DNA from 3 places in the Serratia sp. 25CWL12 genome. Region 3 is predicted to be linked to each of the others. Evidence: predicted binding sites of a transcription regulator. Region 3 holds the regulator's gene; each other region holds the start of a gene.
What was found. Region 3 encodes Fur, which represses iron uptake genes when iron is present. Its sites were predicted from a motif close to ATAATAATGAGAACNACTATCAA; they were not measured.

Region 1 (4,606 bases), 1.5 Mb from region 3:
ACCACTTCTTTGGCCATTGCACCGGTAACCAGGCCAACGGTAGCCTGCCAGTTATCAGGGTGAATCCCGATGGGCTGCAACAGCGGCGTGAGCACTTTGGACACCGACGCCAAGGCGGAATCATTGATGTTATCTACCGGTTTACCATTGAATGAGAAGCTGTTCAGGCCGCCAATCAGGATACTGGCTATCACGATCACTTTTCCTGCGCGTAGCACAAACCCTTTCAGACGTTGCCAAGTTTGCAGCAGCAGGCTTTTTAAATGTGGCACATGATAGACCGGTAATTCCATCACAAAGGGTGAGGCTTCACCGCGCATGATGGTGTATTTCAATACCAAGCCGGTGAGGATAGCAACCGCAATCCCCAGCATATAGAGTGAGAACACCACACTCGCACCATGTTGGCCGAAGAAGGCGGCAGCGAATACGGCGAAGATTGCCAAGCGGGCACCACATGACATAAACGGTGCCATCATGATGGTGATCAACCGTTCACGTTGGGCATCTAGCGTGCGAGCGCCCATGATCGACGGCACGTTACAACCAAAGCCGACAATCAGTGGGACGAAAGATTTGCCAGGGAGCCCAAGTAATTGCATCAGGCGATCCATCACAAACGCCGCGCGCGCCATATAACCGGAGTCTTCCAGAAATGACAGGAACAGATACATCATGCCGATTTGTGGCACCAGCGGCAGAACCGTATTGATACCGCCCCCCACACCTTGTGCCAGGAAGATAGTGAGCCATTCCGGGAAGTGCAACGTGTAGCCGACCCATTGGATACCCTGGATAAAGATCGCTGCTGAGCCGAGATCGAAAATCGGCTGTAGAGCGCCACCGATATTAATCGCTAACAGGAACATCAGGTACATCACCAGCAGGAAGATCGGCACACCTAGCCAGCGGTTGAGGATCACGCGATCCAAGGCGGCGGTCAGACGGTTGGGCTGAGCTTGCTGAGCGTTGCTGACGGCATTGCAAATGGTAGCGATGGATTGGTAACGGGCATCAGCAATCACCAGCGCTGGGTCATCCAGGTGTTGTTGTAACGTCAGTTTGACCTGCGGCAGCATGTTCACCGCATCACCTGCCAACTGAACACTGTAGATGTCACCTTCTAGCATTTGCAGTGCCAGCCAGCGGCGCTGTTCCGTTGGTAGATTCTGTGGCATGGCAGCGGTGAGTTTGGCGATTTCTTCTTGTAGCTGCGGCGGGTAATTTACCAGTGGTTTGAGTTGGTTAAACTGATGACGGTCAATGGTCCACTTTAAGCTGTCGATACCATTGGCTTTGGTGGAAATCAGCGAGACCACCGGGCAGCCGAGGCGATCAGAAAGGGCGTCGATGTCGATTTCGATATTCTGACTTTTGGCGATATCCTGCATGTTCAAGGCGACGATACAAGGAATACCCAGTTCCAGCAGTTGGAGCGTCAGGTAGAGGTTACGTTCCAGATTGGAGGCATCAACCACGTTAATCAGCAAATCTGCTTCACCGCCCAGGATATAGTGGCAGGCAATCTGCTCATCCAGAGAGGTTTGCTCTGAGATGGTGGTGAGCGAGTAGGTTCCGGGGAGGTCAACCAGCGTCACTTGTGATTGTGGAGTGCTGAACTGACCTTCTTTGCGTTCAACCGTGACGCCAGCCCAGTTACCGACATGCTGACGCGCGCCGGTAAGTTGGTTGAACAGTGTCGTTTTCCCTGAATTCGGGTTACCGATTAAGCCAATAGTTATTTTCTTCATCATACAACGTGATACCCGTCAGTCAGTTAAGACGGCAAAAAACGGCGGCAGGCGGATATCCTGCTACGGTTGATTCTCAAGCAGAATCAGGTCTAAATCTTTTTTCCGCAGCACCAGGCTGACGCGGTGAGTTTTTATTTCAATGGGATCACCCAGTGGTGCCACCCGCACGACGTTAAATAGCGAGCCGGGCAACATTCCCAGTGACAGGAGTTTCTGGCGATAGGCCGGGCTGATTTCGCTGGAGAAACCGGTGATTTTATATGTCTGTTTAGGAAGAAGATTCATATTACCTTCTTAATGATCGCTCTTTTCCGCTGGAACACTGTGTTCAGAACCCTTTGTTACCCAGGCTACCTGCATTGATAAAGTGAAGGTAAGTTGGTTAGGGCATTCTACTCCGACCATTGAGTAAAGAACAGACTAATACTAATGAGAATGATTATCAAATGTAAAAGCAACAGCACAAAAGAAAGAACTTGTGTAATTCAATCCTTGCAAGGGCAATTTGGCGATGGTATACGCATCACTACTGACATTTTCTGTCAGTTGCTTAGATATAATGGCGGCTTAGGCCACTAAACAAGGAACCAGAACCATGCGTCTTTATTATCATCCAGCCTCAACTTGCAGCCGCCGAGTACTTATGACCACCCATCATCTCGACATAAAAGTCGAACTCGCGTTGGTAAATCTGTTTAAGGGAGAGCAGAACTCCCCTGAATTTCTGAAACTTAATCCTAATCATCGGGTTCCAGTTCTCGAACATGATGGATTGGTTCTTTGGGAGTCTTACGCAATTATGCAGTACTTGGCAGATATTACCCCAGGTCAAACTCTTTATCCTATTGATCCTCGAGCCCGTGCTGATGTTAACCGTTGGCTCTTTTGGTGCGGACAAGATTTCATGCCTGGCATCAGTATTCTTAACTGGGAGAACTCGATTAAATCGTTGGCTGGAATCGGGTCACCTGACCCGATTGAGGTTTCTCGCGGAGAGCTGCTTTTGGCTGAGGCTGCGAAAGTTCTTGACGAGCATCTCAGTCATCGTGAATGGATTTGCCAGGGCGGCGTTTCACTCGCCGACCTCGCTATAGCTGCACCGTTAGCTAATATACATAGCGCCAAACTCCCCTTGGCAAATCTGCTCAATCTCCAGCGATGGTTCATGCAAGTTCAGGCGCTTGATTCCTGGAAGAAGGCGGAAGCTGTCGCACTATAGGTCTAAAGTCGTCAGATTGGAGCACACCCCAGTTTGACGTCAATATACCTCATGCAATTGTGCCCGTGGCTGGTGCGGTTTTGCTGGCTGGACTGGATTACAGTGAGTGATACCGTCGTTAGGCCCGTTGCCGCGGTATTGGCGGCAACGGGCTATTGCATCGGTTTAACTTTTTTTGCCAAAAGCTGCGGCCAGTGCATCGCCCATGGCGCTGTTGCCGGCTGGTGAGCTGTTACGTGGCTTGGCTTTGTTGTCTGCGGCTCGGGCAGGGGGGGTACGCGTGGCAGGGCTATTGTTACCGCCGCCACGGCGAGCTGAACCTTCACCGGGTTGTTCATCAAGGCGCATGCTCAACGCGATACGTTTACGCTGCAAATCGACTTCCATGACCTTCACTTTAACGATGTCACCGGCTTTCACCACAGTATGCGGATCCTCAACGAACTTATCCGCTAACGATGAGATATGGACCAAGCCATCCTGATGAACACCAATATCAACAAAGGCACCAAAGTTAGTGACGTTGGTTACTGAGCCTTCCAAGATCATGCCAACCTGCAGATCATTGAGCGTTTCTACACCTTCAGCAAAGAGTGCCGTTTTAAACTCTGGGCGAGGGTCACGCCCGGGTTTCTCTAACTCTTTGAGGATATCGGTGACGGTGGGAACACCGAATTTTTCATCGGTAAAGTCACTGGCTTTGAGAGTGCGAATTGCATTGGGGTTACCCATCAAATCCTGCAATGCTTGCTGAGTTGCGGCAAGAATACGTTCTACCACCGGATAACTTTCTGGGTGAACCGTTGAGGAGTCCAACGGGTTATCCCCGTGGTTGATGCGTAAAAAGCCAGCGCATTGTTCAAAGGCCTTTGGCCCTAAACGACTGACTTTCAGCAACTGCTCGCGGTTGCTGAAGCGACCATTCTCATCACGCCAAGTGACGATGTTTTGCGCCATCATGCGAGTGAGACCGGCTACACGCGTCAATAACGGTACCGAAGCGGTATTGAGGTCAACACCCACCGCGTTCACACAATCTTCTACCACCGAGTCCAACTTTTTCGCCAACTGGCTCTGGCTGACATCGTGCTGGTATTGACCAACACCGATCGATTTAGGATCGATTTTTACCAGTTCCGCCAGCGGATCTTGCAAGCGACGGGCGATGGAAACAGCTCCCCGTAGCGATACATCGAGGTTTGGAAACTCCAGCGCAGCCAACTCAGAAGCAGAATAAACGGAAGCGCCAGCCTCACTGACAATCACTTTTTGTGCATTCACTGCCGGGAATTGCTGTTGCAATTGCGTATAGAAGCGCTCGGTTTCCCGTGATGCGGTGCCATTACCGATGGCAACCAGCTCAACTTGGTGTTTGATGCACAGGCGAGCCACGATCTCTGCCGCTTTTGCTGTCTGCCCGGTATGTGGATAAACGGTATCGGTAGCAACCAGCTTGCCGGTAGCATCGACCACCGCCACTTTGACGCCCGTACGTAGGCCCGGATCCAGGCCCATGGTGGCGCGCATACCAGCAGGTGCTGCCATCAGCAGGTCGTGCATGTTGCGGGCGAAGACGTTGATCGCTTCATCTTCAGCACGCTCACGCAGGGTACTCATCAATTCAGTTTCCAGA
Region 2 (4,606 bases), 1.9 Mb from region 3:
AGGGTGCCGAATATTTGACTAGCTCAATAGACTGAAATGAAGTCATATGCTCACCCTTTTTTAAAATTGTCCCTATTTTACCATCGAAGGCCGCTTTTTTACCTCGATTAAATGACGGTTCTACATAATCATGGTCGCTGTCAAAACGAAGGCGGAAAATTGTGATTGGTGTCGCCCACAGCCCTTGTTGTGGTGCGGCCGCCAAGGTAATCCGAGATGAACTCAGCATGCCAGGCACGTTGAAGGTAATTCGAGATGAGGAATTGCTCTGCAAAGTGCGGCAACGCGAAAAGGCATTGTCTAAATTCATTAACGCCAAACATTCAGATGCATCGACATCCGAATAAATCTGTTCATTACCATCAGGAGTATTTAAAGTGACTAAAGACGAAATTCAAGCAATCGTGGCCCCATTCTACCATCAGGCATTGACTGTCAATCAAGACACCACCGCCACTGCCGTGTTAGAAAAAATCCTTGCAGATAATTTCCAATCCATCAACAGCCAAGAAGTCAAAGACAAAGCGACGCTGATAAAACAAGTTGGTTTTTTCTGGCAATTGATCCCCGATCTGAAATGGGAACCGCAAGATTGGGTGATCGATGTAGATGGAAAAAAAGTCGTCGTGCGCTCAGTGGCAACCGGTACACCAAAAGGTAATTTCATGGGTATGGAACTGGATGGCAGCAAGTCGTTCAAAATCGACACCACCGACATCCATGAAATCGACAACGGCCAGATCGTACGGGTTCACCACCTCGAAGATTGGGCCACTGCGCTAAAGCAGCTTAAGAACTGATTTAATTTCCGTTGCCTGTGGGCGGGAATTGCGGCAGCGCGAGTGCATAGCGAGCAACTGATGACAATGCTGGATGGCATCAATCATTCAGGGCTGGAAAAATATGTTTTCGGGCGTGGCGTCATCGTTGTTACGGCTCGCATTTGAAACCACAATCAACGCAAATGTGAGCCCTGACAACCACGCTCCCGGTTACAACTACCGTATTTATGGTGCCACTAGCATCAACCTACCTGTACCGACAGCATGCTGAGGGCCCCCATTTCGATCCCATCAACCGGGATCGACATCGCTTCATTGCCATCCCAACTCCCTAGGATGTACAACAGTGGCAGGTAATGTTCTGGCGTTGGGTTCGACAACATCGCCCCTTCATGCTGGTGATAATTCACCAACGGATGATGTTCACCCTGATAATCAAGATGGTCACGGACATATTGGTTAAAAGACTCCGCCCATGGATAGGGGCTGACATCTTGCTGCCATTTCAGCATACGCAGGTTATGTACCACATTGCCACTGGCCACCAGCATCACTCCTTGATCACGAAGGGCTGACAGCTTACGGCCTAGTTGATAGTGATATTCTGCTGGCTGGGTTGCATCAATACTCAATTGCACCACCGGGATATCCGCTTGTGGATACATCTTGATTAAAACGCCCCAGCTACCATGATCAAGCCCCCACTCGCTGCTATCGGCGATAACCTTAACCGGGGCCAGTAAACGTTGCAGTTCTGCCGCCAGTTCAGGCGAGCCGGGTGCCGGATATTGGATATCAAACAATGCCTGCGGAAAACCACCAAAGTCGTGGATGGTTTTCGGCTGAGCCATTGCGGTGACTGCGGTCATTTGCAGGTACCAGTGAGCAGAAATAGCCACAATCGCCTTGGGCCTTGGCAATTGTTCACCCAGCGCACGCCATGCCTGCGTATAACGGTTTTCTTCCAACACGTTCATCGGGCTACCGTGGCCAAGAAAAAGAGCGGGCATACGAGAAGTGGTCATAGATTACCCTCAGGTTAGAATAATAATTCGTCTGCTGATGACATTACGCTCTTCATGCGGTTAAAAAAGTCAGATAAGTATGATAAAGATTTTCAATAAATTTGAATTACTGTTTTCAGCCAATAAAAAAGCCGCATCGCGGCTTTTTTATATTCATCAGTCAATTAACTGACTTTTTTTTCCTGTGCCTGACGGTAAGCCACCAGATCTTCGATGGTCAACACCACCATGTCATGTTGCTTGGCAAAGGTGATCACTTCAGGGGCACGAGCCATGCTGCCGTCATCATTGGTCAACTCACACAGCACACCTGCGGGTTTAAACCCTGCCAGGGAAACCAGATCAACCGTTGCTTCGGTATGGCCTCGACGGCTCAATACGCCACCGGGTTGCGCACGTAGTGGGAAAACATGACCAGGGCGATGCAAATCACTGGGTTTGGCATTATCGGCAATCGCCGCACGGATAGTGGTCAGGCGATCAGCCGCAGAAACACCGGTGGTGACACCTTGTGCCGCTTCAATGGTCACGGTGAACGCCGTCTGGAATTGGCTGGAGTTATTGCTGACCATCATCGGCAATTCAAGCTGCTGACGACGCTCTTCGGGGATACAGAGGCACACAATACCGCTGCAATGGCGAATGGTCAGCGCCATCTGCTCAACGGTCATGGTTTCTGCGGCGAAAATCATGTCACCTTCGTTTTCACGATTCTCATCATCAAGCACCATCACACCACGTCCATTACGCAGTGCCTCCAGAGCATGTTCAACGCGTTCTAACGGCGTACCGAAATCTGAAAGTAGAGTCTGATTCATGGTAAAAAAACCTCATTAATATTATGGATTACCAGAATCAGGGCGATCTTGAGGAGTGGCCATCACAATAGCCGAAAAAATAACGCAAGCGGGCTTCGGCCCGGCAGGTGTCGTTACTCTCTCCCATCCGGACTATCACCGTCGGCCCCGGAATTACACCGGATCTGCTGACCTCTAACCCACTCCAAAGAGACAGGCTGAGCGCTCGCGGGCTTTCACCGTAAAAGATGATTTACCGCCGGTGGGGACTTGCACCCCGCCCTGAGAATAAGCCTACAAACTATAAACCTATCCACTGCCTCTTTCAACTGAGTTCATCGCAAGAGGTTAATAGTTTATCTGGCAGGCAACACGCATTACACTAGACGGTAGCCACCCAATATCAGAAAGGGAAACACCACCATGATTGACCCGAAAAAAATTGAACAGATCGCACGCCAAGTACAAGAATCGCTGCCTAAAGGCGTCCGTGAATTCGGGGAAGACGTTGAGAAAAAAGTCCGCCAGGTATTGCAAGCACAACTGACCCGCCTGGATTTAGTCAGTCGCGAAGAGTTTGATATTCAGACCCAAGTATTACTGCGCACCCGTGAAAAACTGGCTCTGCTGGAACAGCGCCTGTCTGAGTTGGAAAACCAACGCCACAGCGCAGTAGTCACCAAACCCGAAGAGTAATAGCGGATTTCTCCGCCATCATTATCAGGTGCGAACCCCTCTAGGTGGGTTCGCAATAATGTGGTGCGCAATAAATAAATGTGGGTGCGCAATAACTGTCGGTTCGCAATAAATGTGGCTTTTGCTTATTGCTTGCGGACCACCGCTGGCAGCTTACGCGGCATCACCAGCCAGATAACCACGAACATTCCCAGTGCATACAGGCTTTCCCAGCCAATAATCACCAGCAACAGCAAGCACAGTAACGAGCCGACAATCGCCATCAGCCGGGAGCGCCCCTGTAATATCCGCCAGCCCGCCAGCATACACAACAGATAAATCAGCACAAAAATCCCATTGGCATAGACCAACAACATATCCAACGGCAATTCCAGGGTATGAATCAGCAAGGTAAAGCTCAGGCAACTGACTGCCACCGCATTCAGTGCATTAACGGGAACCTGCCCAGCGGAGAGTTTAGCTAACGGGCTCGCGGGCCTCTGTTGTGCTTGTGACCACACCAGCCGGGCAAAACTCTGGGTATAAATATTCACGCTGGCAAAGCAAGCCAGATAACCGATGATGCAGGCAACCCATAACGCATGTTCGCCAAAGAGCTGCACCACTATGCCTGGCAGTGAAGCCGCCGCTGCCTGATCCTCACTATATGCATGGAAATGCAACACCGCGACGGTACAGCCCCAATAGACCGCCCCCGCGACCGTCAACCCCACCAGCAACGCCCGGGGAAAATCCCGTTCCGGGTTACGAAATTCTGTCGCCAGATGAGCAAAAGCCTCCAGCCCGACAAAGCACCAGAACATCACGGCAAGTGCGTGGAACATATTAGTTGAAGAGATATCGTGGATAGCTGGCCAAGCGATCTGTGCTGGGGTGATCCCCCCTTGCAGCCAGATCGCCACCACCAATGCGATCACCAAAAGAGCGATCAACGTCTGAATATTCGCGCTGGAACCAGCACTACGTAGGCCCAGTAACCAAATCACCACCAGTGTGGCAATTTCAACCAACAGTAATTGATTAGAGCCCCAACCAAATGCCGCTTGCCAGAAACCCACCGCAATCTGCAAGGCCGCAGGCAACCCCACCGGGATCACGGAAAGAAATAGCCAGGCGGTGACTTTGGCCATTCGCGGGCCAAACGCCAGACCAACAAAGTGCGCAGCCCCTCCGGCACTGGGAAAATGGCGCCCCAATGCGGCAAAGGCAATGGCAATCGGAAAGACCAATATCAACAATATTGGCCAAGCCCACAGGCTGTCACTTCCCGCCACCAGTGCAGCCAAGGCGGGTACGGCAAAGACCC
Region 3 (4,606 bases):
ATGAACGGTGATGCCAGTACCCCTATAGCCCAGAGCATCACATAAATGTGATATAACCGCAGGGTAAATCTCTGGCATGATAGGGGTCTATTTACGGGTGGAGACGATGCCTCAGGTAAATCTCACACCACATTTAAGCAACACAACAAATTGAATTAAAAGGTTATTCGCAATATGGCTCATGTAGGTATTTTCTTTGGCAGCGATACTGGCAATACCGAAAACATTGCCAAGATGATCCAGAAGACCCTCCATCAAAAATACGGTAACGATGTTACAGAACTTCACGACATCGCCAAAAGCAGCAAAGAAGATCTGGCCGCATTTGATATTCTGCTGTTCGGGATCCCCACTTGGTATTACGGCGAAGCGCAATGTGACTGGGATGATTTCTTTCCCACACTGGAAGAGGTTGACTTCAACGGTAAGTTGGTGGCGCTATTCGGCTGCGGTGATCAAGAAGACTATGCAGAGTATTTCTGCGATGCGATGGGAACACTGCGCGATATCATTGAACCACGCGGTGCAGTGATTGTCGGTAACTGGCCAACCAAGGGTTACCATTTCGAAGCCTCTAAGGGGTTAGCAGACGACAACCACTTTATTGGTCTAGCCATCGATGAAGATCGTCAACCTGAATTAACCAACGAGCGCGTAGCAGCTTGGGTCCAACAGATCTGTGAAGAACTCAGCCTGGCGGAGATCATCGGTTAAGCCTGGATTGCACCAAACCGGTTCTACAATAACAGGTTCAACAATTGATACGTTGACCGCACCAAGAGGCTCTACAGGGCCTCTTGGCGTAAGATGACCGCTGCGATAAAGCCAAAAACCACCACTTTGTCGGTTAAATCAACCAAGTCACGTGCAGAGGCCTAGGTGAGCCATACCTTGGTGAACAACTAGGCCTTTGTGAACAAGCAGACCTTTGTGAACAACCAGCGGTTCCTATTTACGTCAACCGGTTCTATAATGAGACGCAATTACGTCTTTGCGCCAGCCCGGCATCATAAGCGGGAACTGCTCAGCATTGATTAGTACCGTGTTTGATTAGCATAATAACAGGACTGAACCCGCATGACTGATAACAATAGCGCATTGAAAAAAGCCGGCTTAAAAGTCACGCTTCCACGACTTAAAATCCTTGAAATACTGCAGGATCCAAAATGTCATCACGTCAGTGCTGAAGACCTGTACAAAAAACTGATCGACCTCGGGGAAGAGATTGGTCTGGCTACGGTTTATCGGGTACTCAATCAGTTTGATGATGCCGGTATTGTCACCCGTCACAGCTTTGAAGGTGGCAAGTCAGTCTTCGAATTAACCCAGCAACATCATCACGACCACCTAATTTGCCTGGATTGCGGCAAAGTGATCGAGTTTAGTGACGAGTCCATTGAGGCACGCCAACGGGATATCGCCAAACGGTATAATATTAAACTCACCAACCACAGTTTATACCTGTATGGTCATTGTGAAACCGGTGATTGCCGTAACAACGAAGCACTGCACAGCGAGAAATAACCAAGCTCTATCAGGTTGTTCCCAATAAGCAAGCAGCGATGCTGTTTGCTGTTCCATTTAAGATGCCCTTTAAACCGCAAGCCTATTGACTGAATGACAGCGCAGCCCATAAGGGACCGCGCTGTTACCCGTTTCAGCCGGATTATATATCCATCTTGGCCCAGGTATCACGCAAACCCACCGTCCGGTTAAATACCAGATGATCCGCTGAGGAATAGCGGCTATCAGCACAGAAATAACCTTCACGTTCAAACTGATAGGCGTTTTCTGGCTCGGCAGTGCACAGACTGGCTTCAACAAAACCTGGCTTGATCACCAGTGACTGCGAATTAATGGTAGAGAGGAAATCCTCTGCCGCCCCCGGGTTAGCCACACTGAACAAGCGATCATACAGGCGAATTTCTGCGGGTATGGCATGGGCTACAGAAACCCAATGAATCACCCCTTTCACCTTGCGGCCATCAGCAGGATCTTTACCCAGGGTTTGCGGGTCGTAGGTACAAAAAATGGTGGTGATCTCACCCGCAGCATCTTTCTCTATACGCTCCGCTTTGATGACATAGGCGTTACGCAGGCGAACCTCTTTCCCCAGTACCAGGCGCTTATACTGCTTATTGGCTTCCTCACGGAAGTCAGCGCGATCAATATAAACTTCACGGCTGAACGGCACTTCCCGTGAGCCCATTTCCGGTTTGTTCGGATGGTTAGGTACGGTCAGCGTCTCCACAGCATCCGACATGTTTTCAATCACCACTTTGACCGGATCCAGCACGGCCATGGCGCGCGGCGCATGTTCATTGAGGTCTTCACGGATACAGGACTCCAGTGCTGCCATCTCAACGTTATTATCCTGCTTGGTTACGCCAATACGCAGGCAAAACTCGCGAATAGAAGCGGCGGTGTAACCACGACGGCGCAACCCGGAAATAGTCGGCATGCGAGGATCATCCCAACCTTCCACCACTTTCTCTGATACCAGTTGGCTCAGTTTGCGCTTGGACATAATGGCGTACTCAAGATTGAGCCGCGAGAACTCATACTGACGCGGATGGCATGGGATAGAAATATTATCCAGCACCCAGTCGTACAACCGGCGGTTATCCTGGAACTCCAGTGTACACAGCGAATGCGTGATCTCCTCCAGTGCATCGGAAATGCAGTGGGTGAAATCGTACATCGGATAGATACACCACTTGTTCGCGGTCTGGTGGTGATGGGCAAATTTGATACGGTAAATGACCGGATCGCGCATCACGATAAATGGCGATGCCATATCGATTTTCGCGCGCAAACAGGCTTTACCCTCGGCAAACTCGCCATTGCGCATTTTTTCAAATAGCGCCAGGTTCTCGGCAACCGAACGGTTGCGATAGGGGCTGTCTTTACCCGGTGCGGTCAAGGTACCGCGATATTCACGGATCTGTTCTGGCGTTAATTCATCAACATAGGCTAAACCCTTGTTGATCAGTTCAACGGCATACTGATGCAGTTGATCGAAATAGTCTGAGGAATAACGAATCGCCCCGTCCCATTTAAAGCCCAACCACTCGACATCCTGCTTGATAGAGTCAACAAACTCGATATCTTCTTTGACCGGGTTGGTGTCATCAAAACGGAGATTACATTGGCCTTGATAATCTTTGGCAATGCCAAAGTTTAGGCAAATGGATTTAGCATGGCCGATATGCAAATAGCCATTCGGCTCTGGCGGGAAACGAGTATGTACCGACTGGTGCTTCCCGGTCGCCAGATCTTCATCAATAATCTGACGGATAAAATTGGTTGGGCGGACTTCTGCCTCACTCATATCATGATTCCTCAAATACAACGCACCACTGATAACCGCATATATTCCAACAAGCCACGGTTGGAAACAACCGTTTGTTGCACAAGAAAGCAGGTTATCAGCAGCAAAAATAAAAAAACGGGAAAAGATCGCTCTTTTCCCGCCAAGGTTATCGGCACCTTATGAGGTGCCCAACACGATTAACCCACTTATTTTTGGATTTCGAACAGTTTGGTCTCACCTGCAACCACATGGCCGCTGGCCAAGGCCGTCAACCCAGCATAATCATCAGCATTGCTGACCACCACCGGGCTTATCATTGAGCGGGCATGGGCATTCAGGTAATCCAGGTCCAGTTCCAGAATCGGCTGACCGGCTTTCACTACCGCCCCTTCTTCGACCAGGCGTTTAAAGCCCTGACCATTGAGCGCCACGGTGTCGATACCCATATGCACCACGATTTCTGCACCTTTTTCAGTTTCCAGGCAGAAGGCATGATTGGTATTGAAAATCTTCACCACGGTGCCATCTGCAGGTGCCACCACGGTTTTATCCGTTGGGCGAATCGCCACACCGTCACCCACCGCTTTACTGGCGAAGGCTTCATCCGGCACTTGGTCCAGTGCCACAATTTCACCGGTAACCGGGGCAACCAGCGCTTGGAACAGAACTTTATTGGTATTAAGTACCGCTTGCGGTTTGACTTCAGCCGTAGCAGCGGCCACTGCGGGGTCAGCCGCTGCCGCAACTGGGCCTGCAGCCACCACCTGACCCATCGCGCTGGCGATCAGTTCGGCACGAGTACCAACGATAATCTGCACGCTTTGCTTATTCAGGCGAATCACACCCGAAGCACCCAAACGTTTTGCCATAGCATCATTCACCCGTGCTGAATCTTTTACATTCAGACGCAGACGAGTAATACAGGCATCAATGCCAGTGAGGTTTTCAGAGCCGCCAATGGCGCTCACATAACGGCGTGCCAAAGTGGTGATTTCATTTTCATCTTTATTTACACTGGTATCCACGTCATAACCATCAGCCTCATCACCGGCAACCGCCAGTTCACGACCCGGAGTCAGCAGATTAAACTTGCTGATAGTGAAACGGAACACCACGTAATAGATAGCAAAGAACACCAAACCTTGCGGTATCAGCATATACCACTGAGTTGCCAGCGGATTGCGTGTTGACAAGAACATATCCACCAGACCCGCACTGAAGCCGAAACCGGCAATCCACTGCATACTGGCGGCAATAAATACTGAAATACCCGTTAGCACTGCGTGGATCACA

Region 1: feoA (ferrous iron transporter A) is a predicted target of Fur. The motif match lies at 2,178-2,200, and genes of this name have one in related genera.
Region 2: ygiD (4,5-DOPA-extradiol-dioxygenase) is a predicted target of Fur. The motif match lies at 1,881-1,903, and genes of this name have one in related genera.

What each region holds. Positions count from the first base shown of each region.
Region 1 covers NZ_CM147698.1:4,402,015-4,406,620, forward strand. Annotated here, with positions in the region: gene feoB (Fe(2+) transporter permease subunit FeoB) at 1-1,751, opposite strand, end outside; gene feoA (ferrous iron transporter A) at 1,815-2,039, opposite strand; gene ACX9GV_RS19135 (glutathione S-transferase family protein) at 2,350-2,973, shown strand; gene ACX9GV_RS19140 (Tex family protein) at 3,139-4,606, opposite strand, start outside.
Region 2 covers NZ_CM147698.1:244,163-248,768, reverse strand. Annotated here, with positions in the region: gene ACX9GV_RS01155 (helix-turn-helix transcriptional regulator) at 1-310, opposite strand, end outside; gene ACX9GV_RS01150 (ester cyclase) at 378-800, shown strand; gene ygiD (4,5-DOPA-extradiol-dioxygenase) at 1,025-1,807, opposite strand; gene ribB (3,4-dihydroxy-2-butanone-4-phosphate synthase) at 1,972-2,625, opposite strand; FMN riboswitch at 2,737-2,898, opposite strand; gene ubiK (ubiquinone biosynthesis accessory factor UbiK) at 3,028-3,300, shown strand; gene yjeH (L-methionine/branched-chain amino acid transporter) at 3,426-4,606, opposite strand, start outside.
Region 3 covers NZ_CM147698.1:2,877,409-2,882,014, forward strand. Annotated here, with positions in the region: gene ybfE (LexA regulated protein) at 1-4, shown strand, start outside; gene fldA (flavodoxin FldA) at 175-714, shown strand; gene fur (ferric iron uptake transcriptional regulator) at 1,078-1,524, shown strand; gene glnS (glutamine--tRNA ligase) at 1,667-3,331, opposite strand; gene nagE (N-acetylglucosamine-specific PTS transporter subunit IIBC) at 3,520-4,606, opposite strand, start outside.